DNA from 3 places in the Paenibacillus sp. GYB003 genome. Region 1 is predicted to be linked to each of the others. Evidence: riboswitches for the same ligand, from Rfam matches in the RefSeq annotation. Region 1 holds a riboswitch; each other region holds the start of a gene.
What was found. Region 1 has a riboswitch for cobalamin ahead of PV407_RS06290 (ABC transporter substrate-binding protein). Riboswitches for the same ligand answer to the same signal wherever they lie in the genome.
Positions count from the first base shown of each region.

Region 2: linked by a shared signal. The riboswitch ahead of nrdI (class Ib ribonucleoside-diphosphate reductase assembly flavoprotein NrdI) and the one ahead of PV407_RS06290 (ABC transporter substrate-binding protein) in region 1 are both predicted to bind cobalamin.
Region 3: linked by a shared signal. The riboswitch ahead of PV407_RS11855 (ABC transporter substrate-binding protein) and the one ahead of PV407_RS06290 (ABC transporter substrate-binding protein) in region 1 are both predicted to bind cobalamin.

Region 1 covers NZ_JARBDC010000009.1:29,122-34,186, reverse strand. The annotation lists gene PV407_RS06300 (heme ABC transporter ATP-binding protein) at 1-21, opposite strand, end outside; gene PV407_RS06295 (FecCD family ABC transporter permease) at 26-1,066, opposite strand; gene PV407_RS06290 (ABC transporter substrate-binding protein) at 1,063-2,037, opposite strand; cobalamin riboswitch at 2,276-2,489, opposite strand; gene PV407_RS06285 (hypothetical protein) at 2,606-2,815, opposite strand; gene PV407_RS06280 (ABC transporter substrate-binding protein) at 2,940-4,778, shown strand; gene PV407_RS06275 (hypothetical protein) at 4,887-5,065, opposite strand, start outside.
Region 2 covers NZ_JARBDC010000001.1:10,160-15,224, forward strand. The annotation lists gene nrdF (class 1b ribonucleoside-diphosphate reductase subunit beta) at 1-390, opposite strand, end outside; gene nrdE (class 1b ribonucleoside-diphosphate reductase subunit alpha) at 428-2,512, opposite strand; gene nrdI (class Ib ribonucleoside-diphosphate reductase assembly flavoprotein NrdI) at 2,499-2,858, opposite strand; cobalamin riboswitch at 3,027-3,226, opposite strand; gene PV407_RS00075 (cysteine dioxygenase) at 3,429-3,923, opposite strand; gene PV407_RS00080 (hypothetical protein) at 4,018-4,674, opposite strand; gene PV407_RS00085 (SDR family oxidoreductase) at 4,775-5,065, opposite strand, start outside.
Region 3 covers NZ_JARBDC010000033.1:49,169-54,233, forward strand. The annotation lists gene PV407_RS11845 (AraC family transcriptional regulator) at 1-535, shown strand, start outside; gene PV407_RS11850 (helical backbone metal receptor) at 663-1,484, opposite strand; gene PV407_RS11855 (ABC transporter substrate-binding protein) at 1,506-2,495, opposite strand; cobalamin riboswitch at 2,758-2,954, opposite strand; gene PV407_RS11860 (sulfatase-like hydrolase/transferase) at 3,088-4,500, shown strand; tRNA gene PV407_RS11865 (tRNA-Leu) at 4,631-4,713, shown strand; gene PV407_RS11870 (RNA polymerase sigma factor) at 4,954-5,065, shown strand, end outside.

The DNA.
Region 1 (5,065 bases):
CAATCCGCTTACTTCGATCATACGATCAACCTTTCAGCATTTTCTTTTGCCTGGACAGCAAATAGGCGAAAAACGGCGCGCCCAAAAACGCGGTGACGACGCCGAGCGGAATTTCCGTCGGGCTGAGCACCATGCGGGCGAGCGTATCGGCCCACAGCACGTAAATGCCCCCGAACAGCAGCGATAGCGGAATGATCAGCCGGTAATCCGGGCCGACCATGAGCCGGACCAAATGCGGCGTAATGAGCCCGACGAAACCGATGACGCCGCATACCGAAACGGCGGCCGCGGTCAACACCGTCGAGACGAGCAGGACGACCCATTTCGTCCGCTCGACCCGCACCCCCAAATGCGCCGCATGCCGTTCGCCGAGCGTGAACAAGTTCAACGGACGCCCGTACGCGATCAAAATGGCCGCGCCGACCGCGAGATACGGCAAAACGACCGTCGTATACGGCCAGCCCCGCAGCGACAAGCTGCCCATCAGCCAAAACAAAATTTCGTTGACGATCCGGTCCGAATTCAAAGCGACCATAAACGACACGATCGCGCTTAAAAAGGAAGAAACGACGACGCCGGACAAAATGACCGTTTCCGTGCGAAACTTGCCCTGGACGCCGGCCAGCCGGAATACGACCCACAGCGTGGCCATGCCGGTGCCGAACGCGACGATCGGAATCGACCACATGCCGAATATCGCGTAGTGAAGCCCGAACATGATCAGGAACGCCGCGCCGACCGACGCCCCCGAGGCGACGCCGAGCGTATACGGATCGGCCAGCGGATTGCGCAGCACGCCCTGGAAGCCGGCGCCGGATACGGATAGCGCCCCGCCGATCAGCACCCCGAGCACGATGCGCGGAAGCCGGACCTTCATAATGATTTGCTCCGACGAAGCGGGCCACGTCGCCTGCACCGTGTCTCCGACGAAAGGCAGCTGCTTGACCAGGATGCCCCATACTTGCGGAATCGGAATGTGCGCCGAGCCGAGCGACAAGCTGACGACGACGGAAACAAGAAGGAGCAGCAAGCCTGCTACTCCCCAGCCGAATAACGTTCGTTTCATTGCTTCACCAAATCCGGATAAAGCCCTTTGGCCATATCGGCCAACGCTTTCGTAATTCTCGGGCCGGGCCGCGACAGCAAATTGTCGTCGAGCGCGATCACCTTGTTCGCCTGAATCGCGGCGATTTTATCCCACCCGCTGCGGCCGCGAATCGTCTTCTCCAGATCCGGGACGGCTTTCGCGAAAAAGATGACGTCGGGATTTTGCTGAATCACTTTTTCTTCGCTGATTTGCTTCCAGCCCTGCAAATCCGACGCCACGTTCACCCCGCCGGCAAGCGTGATCATATCGTCCAAAAATTCGCCTTTGCCGACGGTCCAGCCGGGCGAAAATTCGATGTACACTTTTTTCTTCTGCTCGGGCTTCAGCCCTTTGAGCGCGTCGACGACCTGCTGCTTCTCCTTTTGCATTTGCGCGACGACTTTCTCGGCTTGCTCCTGCTTGTCCGTAATGCGGCCGAACAGCAAAATGCGCTCCATCGCCTCGTCGATCGTCTTCGGATTCGTTTGGAACAAATTCAGCTTCAGCTCGTTCAGCTTCGCCACCGAATTTTTGTTCAGCGACAGACCCGCGAACACGATGTCCGGATTCGCCGCGATGATCGCTTCCGGGTTGCCCTGCAGGTTGCCCATTTTCGGCTTGCTTTTCGCCTCTTCCGGGTAATCGTCCAGATTGGACACGCCGACGATTTTGTCGCCGAGTCCGAGCGCGAACAGCACCTCCGTCTCCGTCGGCGACAGAGAAACGATGCGCTCCGGCGCTTTGGCGAACGTAAATTCTTTGCCCGAGCTGTCTTTGACCGTAAGCGGATATACCGTTTTCTTCCCCGTTTCCGCGCCGCCGCCGGCTTTGGCCGTTCCGCCGGGCGACGCCTGCGCGGGCTCCTTGACTCCCTCGGTTTTGGTCGATCCGCACGCCGCTGCCGTCAGCGCGAGCGCGATGGCAAGCGACAGCACGCCAAGCTTCTTCATCTCGATCTCTCCTTTTTTTGCCCCGATCCTTGTACCCCGAATCTCCCCTGAACCTGAACCCGAACCGAACCCGTACCTGAACCCATTGAACGCCTGTTCCGGTTCCCGCGCCTTCGCAAGCAAAAAGCCCCCGTCCTCGGAAGGACAGGGGCGTTCACAGCGAATACGGGCAACCGCCGAACGGCGAGAAGCAGACAACGTTCCCGAATAAGCCGGCTCCTTTTCCTCGAAGGATTCCTTGGGGCTTACCAAGCAGGCAGGTCTCCTGACTCATAGGCGCGCCGGCCGCAATCAAGCGGGCGCCGCTTCCTCGCCTTCCCGTCCGCTCGGCGGACAGTGGCATCGTGAGAAAGCTCCTATTTCACAGTGGCGGGACCGTGTCGGATTCGCACCGACTTCCCTTTTAACCCGATCGACGGCGTCGTTCGGGCACCTGTTGGCCTATTATAAATGGCGTACAAACCATGCGGACGGGCATCTGGCTTACGGATCGATTATAGGCCAAATCCGGGCCGCTGGCAATAGGTATTGCAGCGGCGCGGTTCCCCTTTCGACGCGGCCGCCGCTGCTACCGGCCGAACAAGCTCAGGGCGACCATGACCGTCCCCGCGAAAATGCAAGCCAAGGCCGCCGCTCCGACGACGCCCCGCTTCCGTCCGCGACCCGCGGCGGCGCTTTCCGTCTCCCCGCCCGGGCCGTCGTTCCAATCGTCCCGACCGACGTTCGCCAGCCGCTCCCGCTCGAATTCGTAGATCATTTCCGGTTTGCGATGATGCATAGGACCCTCACTCCTCTTACGCTTCCTTTACCGCCATTGTACGGTCGTCAAAAGAGGCAAAAAAGGGTATAATCGATGTACTTCATTTCCCCTTTTTTTCATTCAAACAGCGAGGTGAGCGCCGTTGCTTTACGCTTCCCAACAATATTTGCTGCTGCGCCGCGCCTACCCCGAAGCGCCCGACAACGAGCCGATCGGGGTAACGCTCCGGGACGTCGCAGGCAAGCTGTACTGCAGCGAGCGAAACGCCAAGCTCGTCATTCGCAAAATGTGCGAGTGCGGCTGGATCTCGTGGACGCCCGGGCGGGGGCGCGGCAACCGGTCGGCGCTGACGTTCCGGGTCGACCGCGCGCGGATGCTGATCGACAACGCGAAGCATGTGGCGCAGCGCGGCGACGTTCCGGGCGCGCTGGAGCTCATTCGCCGGTACGGGGACGATACGTCCGCGAAGGAACGATTCGGCGATTGGCTGTCCGAATATTTCGGCTACAAAGCGGAAGGATCCGAACGGGAGGCGGTGGAAGTTTTGCGCTTCCCCGTCCATTGGGCGATCTACTCGCTCGATCCGATCGTGACGTTTTCGGCGCTCGATATGCATATTATCAATCAAGTGTTCGACACGCTCGTCCGGTACGACCGCGTGGCGGAAACGTTCGTCCCCGGCCTCGCCCATCATTGGGAAGCCGACGAGGCGAACATGACGTGGACGTTTTATTTGCGCAAAGGGGTGCAGTTTCATCACGGGCGGGAAATGACCGCGGACGACGCCGCGTTTACGTTCGGGCGTTTGCGCGGCCCCAGCCCTTTGTTCCGCGATATCGAACGGATCGTCGCCGTCAACCGGACGACGCTTCGCATTCGGCTTCGGGCGCCGAACTATTTGTTTCTCCGGTTCGTCAGCAACGCGACGGCGTCGATCGTGCCGCGGGACGTCTGCGAGGAGAAGGGGGACCGGTTCGGACGGGAGCCGGTCGGGACGGGGGCGTTCATGGTGACGATCAACCAGCCGAGCCGCCTGGTGCTGGAGGCGTTTCTGCCCTATTTTCAAGGAAGGGCGCATTTGGACCGGGTCGAAATGATCGTCGTTCCGCCGGATTGCGAAACGATCCGGGAGCCGCGGCTCGATCGAATCGTCTTCGGCCACGAATCGCCGGCCAAACATCCGAGCTGGGCGCAGCAGGAGACGATCGTATCGGGGTGCAGTCTGATGACGTTCAACATGAATCGCGACGGCCCCCAGCGCAGTTTCGCCTTCCGTCATGCGCTGCACCATTTGACCGACCGGCGGCGGATGATCGCGGAGCTCGGAGGCGACCGGACGATGCCGGCCAAAAGCTTTATCGCCGACCCGGATGAGGCGGGCGACGATTTCGTCTCGGACCCCGAGCTCGGCGCGGAGCTGCTCCGGCAAGCCGGCTACAACGGCGAGCCGTTCAGGCTGCTGACCGGCGAGAAGCATGTGAAGGACGCGCTATGGCTGCAGCGGCGGTACCGGGAGTTCGGCGTCAACGTCGTCGTCGAGACGCTGCCGTGGCTGAACCTGCTTTCTTTGCAAGATTGGCCGGAGGCGGACGGGATGCTGTTCCAAAACGTATTGGACGAGGACGAAGTGACGCAGATCGAAAGCTGGCGGTCGGACAAAAGCATTATCCGCATCCATTTGGCGGAGCATATGAAGGCGAAATGCGACCGCGCGATCGCCGCCGTGCTCGGCGAGCCGTCGAAAGCGAAGCGCAGGGCGATGCTGCGCGAGCTGGAACGGCTGCACGGCGAAGAGCGCTCGCTGCTGTTTCTGCTGCACAAAAAGATGAGCACGTCGGTTCACCCTTCGGTCAAGGGCGCCCAGTTCAACACGCTCGGCTGGATCGATTTCAAGCACCTCTGGTTTCAGCACGATACGGAGACGGTTGCGGGGCCGGACGCGACGACGGACGAGGACGAACGAACGAAGGCGGGCGGTTAAAACGGCGCCGAAGCCCGAAAAGCCGGATTCGCGAACGAATCCGGCTTTTGCGGTCGGCTGCGGTCATAGGTCGCTTCCGGCCGAAGAAGGAGAAAGCCGCGCCCGAAGCTAATGGATCCACTGCTCGGACCAGTACGCCTTCATGAAGCCGAGCAGCTTCTCGAGCACCTCCACGCCCGACGTTTCCGCCTCCTGGGCGATTCGCAGCAGCCGGACCGCGCGTTCCGCCTGCTCCGGCTCGTCCGGCCGTCCGCCTTGCGGGAACGGAAACATCCCGCGCAGCTCGG
Region 2 (5,065 bases), on a different contig from region 1:
GTTCTCGACCCAGCGGAACACCCCGTCGATTTCCTCGGTCGTCGCCAGCGTCGTGAAAATGCTGCTGTACGACTTCGCGTGAATTTGCTCCATCATGCCCATGAAGCCGAGCACCGCCTTGCGCTGCAAGCCGTCGACGTGCTCCATCATTTTCGGCATGCCGACGCCGCCCTGCACCGTATCGAGCAGCGTCAGGCCGCCGAGCACTTTCATGTACAGCTCCCGCTCGCTGTCGGATAACGTCATCCACGACATTTTGTCGTCGGACAACGGAATTTCTTCGTCGGTCCAAAACTGCATAATGTTTTGGCTCCAAAACGCGGCCGTAAAGTCGTCGTCCGGCCGGTTCCAGTTGACGGCACGGAGCGGCCCTTTTCCGCCTTCGTTCATCGTGTTCTCCCCTCTCGCTCTGGCGCGCCCGACTTCCTTAGACCGAGCAGCTGACGCATTCTTCGACGGACAGCCGGTTCGTCCGCGTGTAATACAGCGACTTCAGCCCTTTTTTCGCCGCGTATATGTAATACCGGGCCAGCTGCCTCGTCGTCACGTCGCTGTTCACGTGCAGAACGGTCGAAATGCCTTGGTCGACGTGCGTCTGGATTTCCGCGATCAGATCGAGCACCTTGAACTGATCCATATTGTAAGCGGATTTGTAGTAAAAGAAGTTGTCGCGATTCAAATACGGCATCGGGTAATACGTCGTCGAATTCGCGTACGTCCGCGTCTCGATCTGCTCGACGATCGGCATGACGCTCGACGTCGCGTTTTGGATATACGAGATGCTTTGCGTCGGCGCGATCGCCAGCCGGTACGCATGGTACAGTCCGTGACGCGCGACCTCCGCCTTCAGCCTGCTCCAGTCTTCCGGCGACGGAAGGTCGATCCCTTCGAACATCGCCTTGACTTTGTCCGACGCCGGACGGAAATCTTCGCGCTCGTACCGTTCGAAGTAGGTTCCCTTTGCATATTCGGAACGCTCGAAGCCGTCGAAGACGATCCCGCGCCCGCGGGCGATGTCCATGCTCTTCTCGATCGAGTAATAGTTCATCGCCATGAAAAACGCTCTCGCGAATTCGATCGCTTCCGCGCTATCGTAGGCGATTTTGTTTTTGGCGAGATAGCCGTGCAGGTTCATCGCGCCGAGCCCGACCGAGTGCAGCTCGCGGTTCGCCTTCGCGACGCCCGGAGCGTTCGAGATATGGGTCATGTCGCTGACCGCCGTCAAGGCGATCATCCCCTCGTGCACCGATTCGCGGATTTTGCGCCGTTCCATCACGTTCGCGATGTTCAGCGAAGCGAGGTTGCAGCTGATGTCGCGGCGAATCGTATCGGCCGCGCCGTAATCGCCGATTTCCGACGTTTCCTGAAGCTGGAAAATTTCCGTGCACAGGTTCGACATTTTGATCGAGCCGATATCTTTCAGCGCATGGACGCGGTTCGCGTTGCTGCGGTTCATGATGTACGGATAGCCGGATTCGAGCTGGATCGTGGCGATTTTGACGAGCATGTCGCGGGCGCTCATGACGATCTTTTTGCGTACGCGGTCGTCGGCCAGCAGCTTGTCGTACATGTCGTCCATGTTCAAATCGTCCATATGGACGCCGTAAGCGCGGTACACGGAATACGGCGCGAAGACGTGCAGCGGTTCGTTCCGTTCGGCCAGCTCGTAAAATTTGCCCGGCACGATCAGGCCGATCGACAGCGTCTTGAGCCGCGTCTTCTCGTCGGCGTTAATTTTTTTGCTGTCGAGAAACTCCATGACGTCCCAGCCGAAAATGTTGTAATAGCCGGCGCCCGAGCCTTTGCGCTGCCCCATCTGGTCGGCGTACGAGAACGCGTCCTCCATCAGCTTCAATACCGGCATGATGCCTTTGGCCGCGCCTTCGACGCCTTTGATCGGCTCGCCGCGCCCGCGCAGCTTGGACAGGTTGACGGCGACGCCGCCGCCGATTTTCGAAAGCTGCATGCACGTGCCGATGCCGTAATTGATCGAATTGAGCGAATCGTCGAGCTCGAGCAGGAAGCACGACACCATCTCGCCTCTGCGGCTTTTGCCGGCGTTCAGAAACGTCGGGGTCGCCGGCTGCAGCCTGCGCTCCATCATCGATTCCGTCAGCGCGCGGGCCGACTCCATATCGCCCCGCGCCAAATGCAGCGCGACGATGGCGACCCGATCCGGAAAATGCTCCAAATACTGCGAACGGTCGTCGCTTTTCAACGCGTAATCCGTATAAAATTTCGACGCGGCCATGTAGGAAGGAAACTCGAAACGATAGCCGTGGGCGATGCCGTATATGTATTCCACTTGTTCCATTGTATAGGTTTCGAGCACGTTTTCGTAAAAATCGTTCTCGATCATGTAGCGGATTTTATGCGCCGTGTCGGGAAAACGGACGCTTTTGCGCTCCACTTCCTCCATGAAGGCGTCTACCGCCTCACGGTCTTTGTCCAGTTGGAAAAATCCTTCTTCGTCGCGCTGCATCAGCATATTGTTCAATTCAATGTGCCGCAACCGCGTTCACCTCCCGTACGAATCGTTCGACGTCGGCCGATGTGCCGGCCAGCTCGAATTTGCCGAGTATCGGCACGTTGTACATCGCCGCGATCCGGTCGGCGCTGCGCGCGAACCCTTCGCCCCAGTTGCGGTTGCCGCTGGCGGACACGCCGACGAGCCTGCGATAGTTGCGCTTCAGAAACGACAGCGTCTTCTCCGGCGCTTGGCCGAAGCCGGTCGTATACGTGACGAGCACGAACGGCTCGTCGACGGTCATCTCGCTCTCGATCGGGACGGCCGGCATGTTCAGCTTGCCGACGAACCGTTTCACATTCCCCGTTTTGGAGTCGTAAACGATCAACATGATGTGCAATATCCCCTTTCCAACTACCCGGGGCCCCCAACACGACGCTTTTCGGCCGCATGAAAAAAGCGCATCGGCGATACGGCCGGATGCGCCGAATGCGTGCAGCCTAAAAAAGCGAAGCTGGCAGCTTAACGACGAAACGGACACCGTGCCTATCGACCGTAGGGCTTGTGTCGATAACGGGCAGGTCTCCTGGCTCGGGAATCGGGCGACTCGCGTCCGCCTTCCCGGCATAAGAGCCAGTGGCCTAATCGGACGAAATCTACTCCCTTACAGTGGCGGGACCGCGCCGGCTTCGCACCGGACTTCCCTATTAAGCTTTATCCGTCCGCTAGACGGAAAAGCACCCGTTACAACAATATGTAGTTTGTATGTAATAATTTATATCAATATGTTGTGCTTGTCAATGCAAGCGGCCCTCTATTTTTATGCGAATAGGGGTAGACATTTCGGGAACGGCCCAACGGCTTGGCGTTTCGGCTCTATGAAAATCGCCGACAGCTTTTTTCATAGAGCGACAAAAAAAGACCTCCCCGCGAAGAGGAGGATCGGCCGGAACCGGCGCCTTCAGATGACATAGTCGAGCACATATTCCTCGACCGGCTTATACGTGTTCGTCTCCGCCAATGGCGGGGCGTACAAATGCAGCGAAACGGCGCGCCGGACGCCCGGGTTGCTCATCCGGTGAATTTGCTTGGCGGGAGCCTCGATGCGCCGGCCTTCCGGCACCCGGCATTGCGCGACGAGGAACGCTTCCCCGCCGCCGCCCGTCCGGTACGTCGCATTGAGCATCGCGCCTTCGAGCAGCAGGGCGCAGCCGACGGAACGGCCGTGATCGTGGACGAACGTTTCGCTCCCGGGCGGAATATGAACGACGATCGCCTCGACGTGATCGGAACGGAACAGCACGTTGCGGCCGTAAGGCAGCCGGTCGGGCTCGGTCACGTACGGGGCGATCAGCTCGGCCGTCGCGCCGATCGCGTCCAGCGCCTCGTGCAGCTCCCGCAGCGACGGCTGCCGCAGCGACGACAGCACGTCGTCAACCCGTTGTTTGAACAGCATGGGACACCCTCCCCGAAGTCAGGGCGTTTACCGCCTTACCCATCTATATGTGCCCATGGCCCGAACGGTTCGGGGCGGCGCGCTTCGGCCGCGCCTATTCTTCTCGATCGGTCCCAATCGGCTTGAATACCGTCGTGCCGACGTTTCCGGCTCCGAGCGCGGGCGGTTCTTCGCCTGTCGCGCCGCGGTAGCAGTGGCGAAGCAGCAGGCGGATCTCGTGCCACTGCACGCTCCGCAGCCAATAAGCCGTCCGTTCGTCCCGCTCCCGCTCCGTCTGCCGTTCCACGGCATCGACGAACAAGTACGGATCCCAGCCGTCGGCTTTCGCAAGCGCCTTCAACAAATCCTTGCCCGGGCCTTCGTCCAACGCCGCCAGCCCCGACGGTCCCGACAACAGCTCGGCGGCCGCCCGGTGCAGCTCCGGAAAGATCGGGTGCCGGCCGACGCGTTTCATCCAATATTTCGAGTTCCAATAGTCGCCTTCCATCCGGTGCATGATGCCGTGCCAATAGCTGCCCGTTTCCGTCTCGACGTTTTGCGAGATATCATGGGAAGCGTCCAGGCTGTCGTTCCACGCATGCAGCCCCGCGATAAAAGACAGCGCGTCGGACTTGCTTCCGACGGCAAGCCGGCCGACCCATTCGTCCGCCTGCGCGGCGATCGCGGCATCCAGCTCCGCGTTCCAGACGGCCGCAGGCTTGAGCGATTGAAGCGGCCTCCGGGCCGCCAACGTTTGCGCCAAGCTCCACATTCGGCGTCCCCCTCCTGTTCGACATTCCATTTGCGTGCGAAAAGGGCGCCCCGCACCGGCGAAGCGCCCCGCGTTTCCTTCCGGAGCGATGTCGTTCGTCTTACAGCGCCCGAACCATGCCTCCGTCGACGAGCACCGCTTGTCCGGTAACGTACGTATTGGCGAACGAGCCGAGATAGACGATCGTTCTGGCGAACTCTTCCGGCGTCCCGTACCGGCCGAGCGGAATTTGCTGCAAATGCTGCATCCGGATTTGCTCCTCCGACGCGCCCCTTTGTTCGGCCGCGCGGCGGTCCAGCTCCACGATGCGGTCCGTCTCGATCCGACCCGGCCCTACCGTATTGACGAGAATCGCGTCTTTGCCGAGCTCGGCGGACAAGCTTTTCGTGAG
Region 3 (5,065 bases), on a different contig from region 1:
TCATTTGACGCTGCACGGCCAGGACGCGGTGCACGTCCTCGGCCTGCTGGACAGCATGATTCGCGAAATCGGCAGCCGCGCTCCGGGCCATATGACGATCATTCGGCTGCAGCTGATCGAGCTGCTCGTGCTGCTGTCGCGCTATTACGCGTTGATGCAGGGCGGCGGCACGGCATCGTCGCCGCGGCGGATGGAGCGGGAGATTACGGCAAGGCGCATTTACGGCTATTTGGAACGAAATTACGACAAAAAAATTACGCTCGAGTCGCTCGCCGGGCTGTTCAACGTCGGCATCCGCCAGCTGAACCGCCTGGTCAAGCAGGAGTTCGGCCGGAGCATGATCGACGTGCTGCACGACATTCGCATCGCGCGGGCGAAGCGGCTTTTGTCCGAATCGGACGAGAAGGTGATTACCGTCGCGGCGCTCGTCGGCTACGACGACCCGTCCTTCTTCAACAGGCTGTTCGTCCGCCAGGTCGGCTGTTCGCCGAGCCGGTACCGCCAAAGTCTCGAACGCAGGGAGCCCCGCGCGTAGAAGAACCCGGGTCGCGTTCGAGCGAGCGGACCCGCCCGACCGCGGACGTGCCGGCACGAAACGAAGGCGATCCGCCGGATCGCCTTCGTCTTCCGGCTGCCTGGCTGGTGCCTGGCTGCCTGGCTGCTTAGCTGCCGCTTAGCCAGCGGCTCATTTCGTCTTCGTCGTAGGCGGGGTAGACGTCCGGGTGAAGAAGACGTCCCAGCTTGTGCAAGCCGGCGACGAGAAGCGGCGACGGTCTGCAATAGAGCGACTCCTCCATGACGTGCACGCGTCCGCCGGCCAGCGCCCGCAGCTTGTCCGCGCCGTCCCGCTTCGCCACCGTTTCCGGCTTGACGAGCCGTTCCCGTACGCCGACCCAAGCGAGCAACATGTAGTCGGGATCGCGGCGGACCACTTCGTCCCAGTCGGTTTTGACGCTGGCCCGATCGTCGTCCGCAAATGCGTTCGCGGCTCCGGCAAGCGCGCTGATTTCGGTCAGCCAGTTGCCGCCGCCCGGCGTAAATACCGGCTTCGGCCACCATTCCCAGTACAGCGAAGGCTTGCTCGCGCATTCGAGGCTTAGCGCGGCGTAACGTTCCAGCATCGCCTCGAACCGGCTTCGCGCCCGCTCGGCGGCGGATTCCGCGCCGAGCGCCTCGCCCACGATCGTCATATTGGCGGCGATGTCGGCGAGCTTTTTCGGGCTGAGCGTGATGTACGGAACGCCGCGCTCGTTGAGCCCCGCGATGTTCGCTTCCATGCCGGGAACGGTCAGCGAAGCGACGACCAGGTCAGGACGAAGCGCCTCGACGGCGTCCATGTCGATTTTCATATCCGAGCCGAGCCTCGGCAATCCGGCGACGGACGCCGGCCAATCGGAATAATTGTCGACCCCGACGAGGCTCGGGGCGAAGCCCATGAAGCCGAGCAGCTCCGTATTGCTCGGGCAAAGGGAGACGATTCTCATCGCGATGCCGCTCCTTCCCGGTCAATTTTTGAACAGATCGGGGTAAATGCCTTTGGCTATGCTGAGCAGCCCTTGCGTAATGCGCGGCCCCGGACGCGACAGCGTATCTTGGTCGACGGCGATGAGACGGTTCGCGGCGATCGCCTCGATTTTGTCCCAGCCGTTCCGTTGTTTAATGATTTGGTCGAGCGTTTGGCCCGCTTTGTCTTTCGCCCCCGTCGTATAGAAAATGACGGCCGGATTGTCCTGGATCATTTTTTCTTCGTTGATTTTGTTGAACCCTTTCGTATCGGAAGCGATGTTGACGCCGCCGGCCAGCGTAATGAGCTCGTCCATGAATTCGCCTTTGCCGACGGTCCAGCCGGGGGAAAATTCGATATACACCTTTTTCTTTTGCTCCGGCTTCAGGCCGCCGACCGCCGCTTTCACCCGGTCGATTTCTTTTTTCATCGTTTCGGCGAGCGCTTCGGCTTCCTTCTGCTTGTCCGTCAGCAGCCCGATCGTCTTGACGGTGTTCAAAATATCGTCGACCGATTTCGGCTCGAACTTGTACAGAGGCAGGTTCAAGGAGCGGAGCTTGCCAAGCGCGTCGTCCTTGATCGAAATGCCGGTGATCACCAAGTCGGCGTTCGCCGCCAAAATCGCTTCGACGTTCGGCGCGGATACGCCGCCGACCTTCGGCTTGCTTTTCGCCTCCTCCGGGTAATTGTCGAAGTCGGAGACGGCCACGACGCGATCGCCGAGCCCGAGCGCGAACAAAATTTCCGTCTCGGCGGTCGACGTCGAAACGATGCGCTGCGGCGCCTTCGCAATCGTCATTTCGGTGCCGGTCGTATCTTTTACCGTCAGCGGATATTTCGTCGATTGGGCGGCTGCGCCGGTTTCCGTCTGTTTGTCGGACCCGGCGGGCGTTCCTCCCGCGGCGGCGTTTCGGTCGCCCCCGGCTCCCCCGCAAGCGGCGAGCGATAGGCTGAGCAGTAGTACGAGCGTGAGTTGAGCCAATTTGTTCATGTCGGTCATTCTTCCCCTTCGGATTCGGATTGGAGCTGAAAGCTTGAAGCGATGAAATTCGTCCTCTCCGCACGACGAAAAAGCCTCCATCCTTGTCAGGACGGAGGCAGCAAATCAAGGAATGAGCCGGCGGTCGCAGCCGGCGGCAGGGCGTTCGTCGCGCGCGAAACGCACGGCGGAGCCCGAGCCGGACGGCAGAAAGCGATGCCGATAAACGGTCCAAGTTCCCGATTTAGCCGATCCTTTTCCGCGAAGGACCTACGTGGCTGGAGCGCAGCAGGCAGGTTTCCTGGCTCTCGGGTCGTGACGAGCTCCTCGCCTTCCCGTTCCGTACGGAACAGTGGCATATGGAGGGGCTCCCCGATTCACAGTGGCGGGACCGCGCCGGATTCGCACCGGCTTCCCTTTTAACCCGGCCGTCCTGGATGGACGGCGGGCACCTGCTGGCATTTGCAGCATTTCGATTCGTTCAAGCTCAAATCTCTTGAGCGATTATATCATAGAGTCGCTATGTTGATCTAGTCCTGCTGCCTGACGCATGTATGTCCGATGCTGTTCCAAGTGCAAGAATGTCATGTCGGGAGGAAAAGAGATGAACGCAACATCCGCGCCGAACCTATTGCTGATTACGGCCGACCAGCTGCGGTACGACTGCGTCGGCTCGAGCGGGCGGTATCCCGTCCGGACGCCGAATTTGGATCGGCTCGCGTCCGAAGGAGCCGTTTTCGCGAACGCTTTTTCGCACATTCCGGTTTGCGGTCCGGCGAGACAGTCGTTGTTGGCCGGCCGGAGAGCCGAAACGTTCGGGGCGCTGTGGAATTACAGCGGCGCTTTGCCGGTGGCAACGCTCCAGCCGAGCGATTACAGCTGGACGCGAACGCTGCGAGACTGCGGGTATGCGTCCGCGTTTTTGGGGAAATGGGGCGTCCATCCGACCTGCGGCCCGACCGCATTCGGCTATGACGAAGCCGTCGCCGAGGACGAGTACGGCCGGTTCGCGAAACGGCTGTACCCGGATGCGACGTACACGAACGGATATTTCGGCGAGCCGAATCCGATTCCGGTCGAGCATTCGCGCACGCATTGGCTGGCGGAGCGGGCCTCCGAGACGATGGAGAAGCTGCATCGCTCCGGCAAGCGCTGGCATATGGCGCTTCATTTTCCGGAGCCGCACTTGCCGTGCCGGCCGTCGGGCCGATTCGCCGATATGTACGATCCGGCCGATATTCCCGAATGGAGCGGATTTCGCGAAACGTTTGCCGGGAAGCCGTATATACAGAGACAGCAGCTGTACAACTGGGGCGTCGAGCACTACGAATGGAAAGATTGGGCGCCGGTCGTCGCCCGCTATTACGGCATCGTCAGCCAGCTCGACGAGGCGATCGGGCTCGTGCTGCGCAAGCTGGAGGAAATCGGCGCCGCTAACGACACGTTAGTCGTTTTCACGGCCGATCACGGCGACATGTGCGGCTCCCACCGGATGATGGATAAGCATTACATTTTGTACGACGATGTCGTACACGTGCCGTTTATCGTTCGTTGGCCGGGACGCGTCCGAGCCGGATCGACGTGTAACCGGTTCGTTTACAATTTTCTCGATCTGGCACCGACGCTGCTGGAGCTGCTCGGCGTTCCGGCTCCCGATTCGGTCCGACTGCACGGCCGTTCGCTGGCGCCGATATGGACCGGGGACGGGGAAGTCCCGGATTGGCGGCACGCGGTAGTCGCCTCGTACAACGGGCAGCAGTTTGGGCTGTATACGCAGCGAATGATCCGAACTTCGGCATGGAAATACGTTTGGAATACGACCGATGTCGACGAGCTTTACGATCTGCGGCGCGACCCGGCCGAGCTCGACAACCGGATCCGCGATCCGCAGCACGCAGCCCTCGTGGCGTCGCTCCGGCGACAGTTGTACGAAACTCTCCTGGCCGACGGAGACGCGCTGGTGCGGAACGAATGGGTGCGACGCCAGCTGCTGCACGGGGCGAAATTGGACAAATAGAAATGCGTTCGGCCGCTTTCCCGTATTGGCAAAACCTATGAAAAAATCGTATGGCTTTCATATTGACTTGCACTCGAGTACCGTGGTAATATGTAGTTCGTTGGCTTTATATACGAGCCTGCGAGTACATGCCGGGGTGGCGGAATGGCAGACGCACAGGACTTAAAATCCTGCGGGGGCAACCCCGTACCGGTTCGAGTCCGGTCCTCGGCAGTATAAGTTGCGAATACGGGACTAACGAAAACGCTTGGCGCTGCGGGGACGAACCCCGGGCTCGGGCGTTTTTCTTATTTTAACGTCTTTAGGGTGCGCAAACGCACGCAAAAAATCCGGCGCTCCGCGCGAAAATGCGCGGCTGCATTCTTGCCAAAACGTTCCGGATATAGGATTATGGGTATATCGATAGGTGTACGTAGGGAAGGTCGTCATACGCGGCGGAGGAGTGCCGGTAATATGGATGAAGCAACCGATGGGGAACTGATGCGACGGATACGCGGCCGCAATCGCGAGGCGTTCGAGCGCCTGTATGACCGATACGTCAAGCTGGTTTATTCGTATGCGCTCA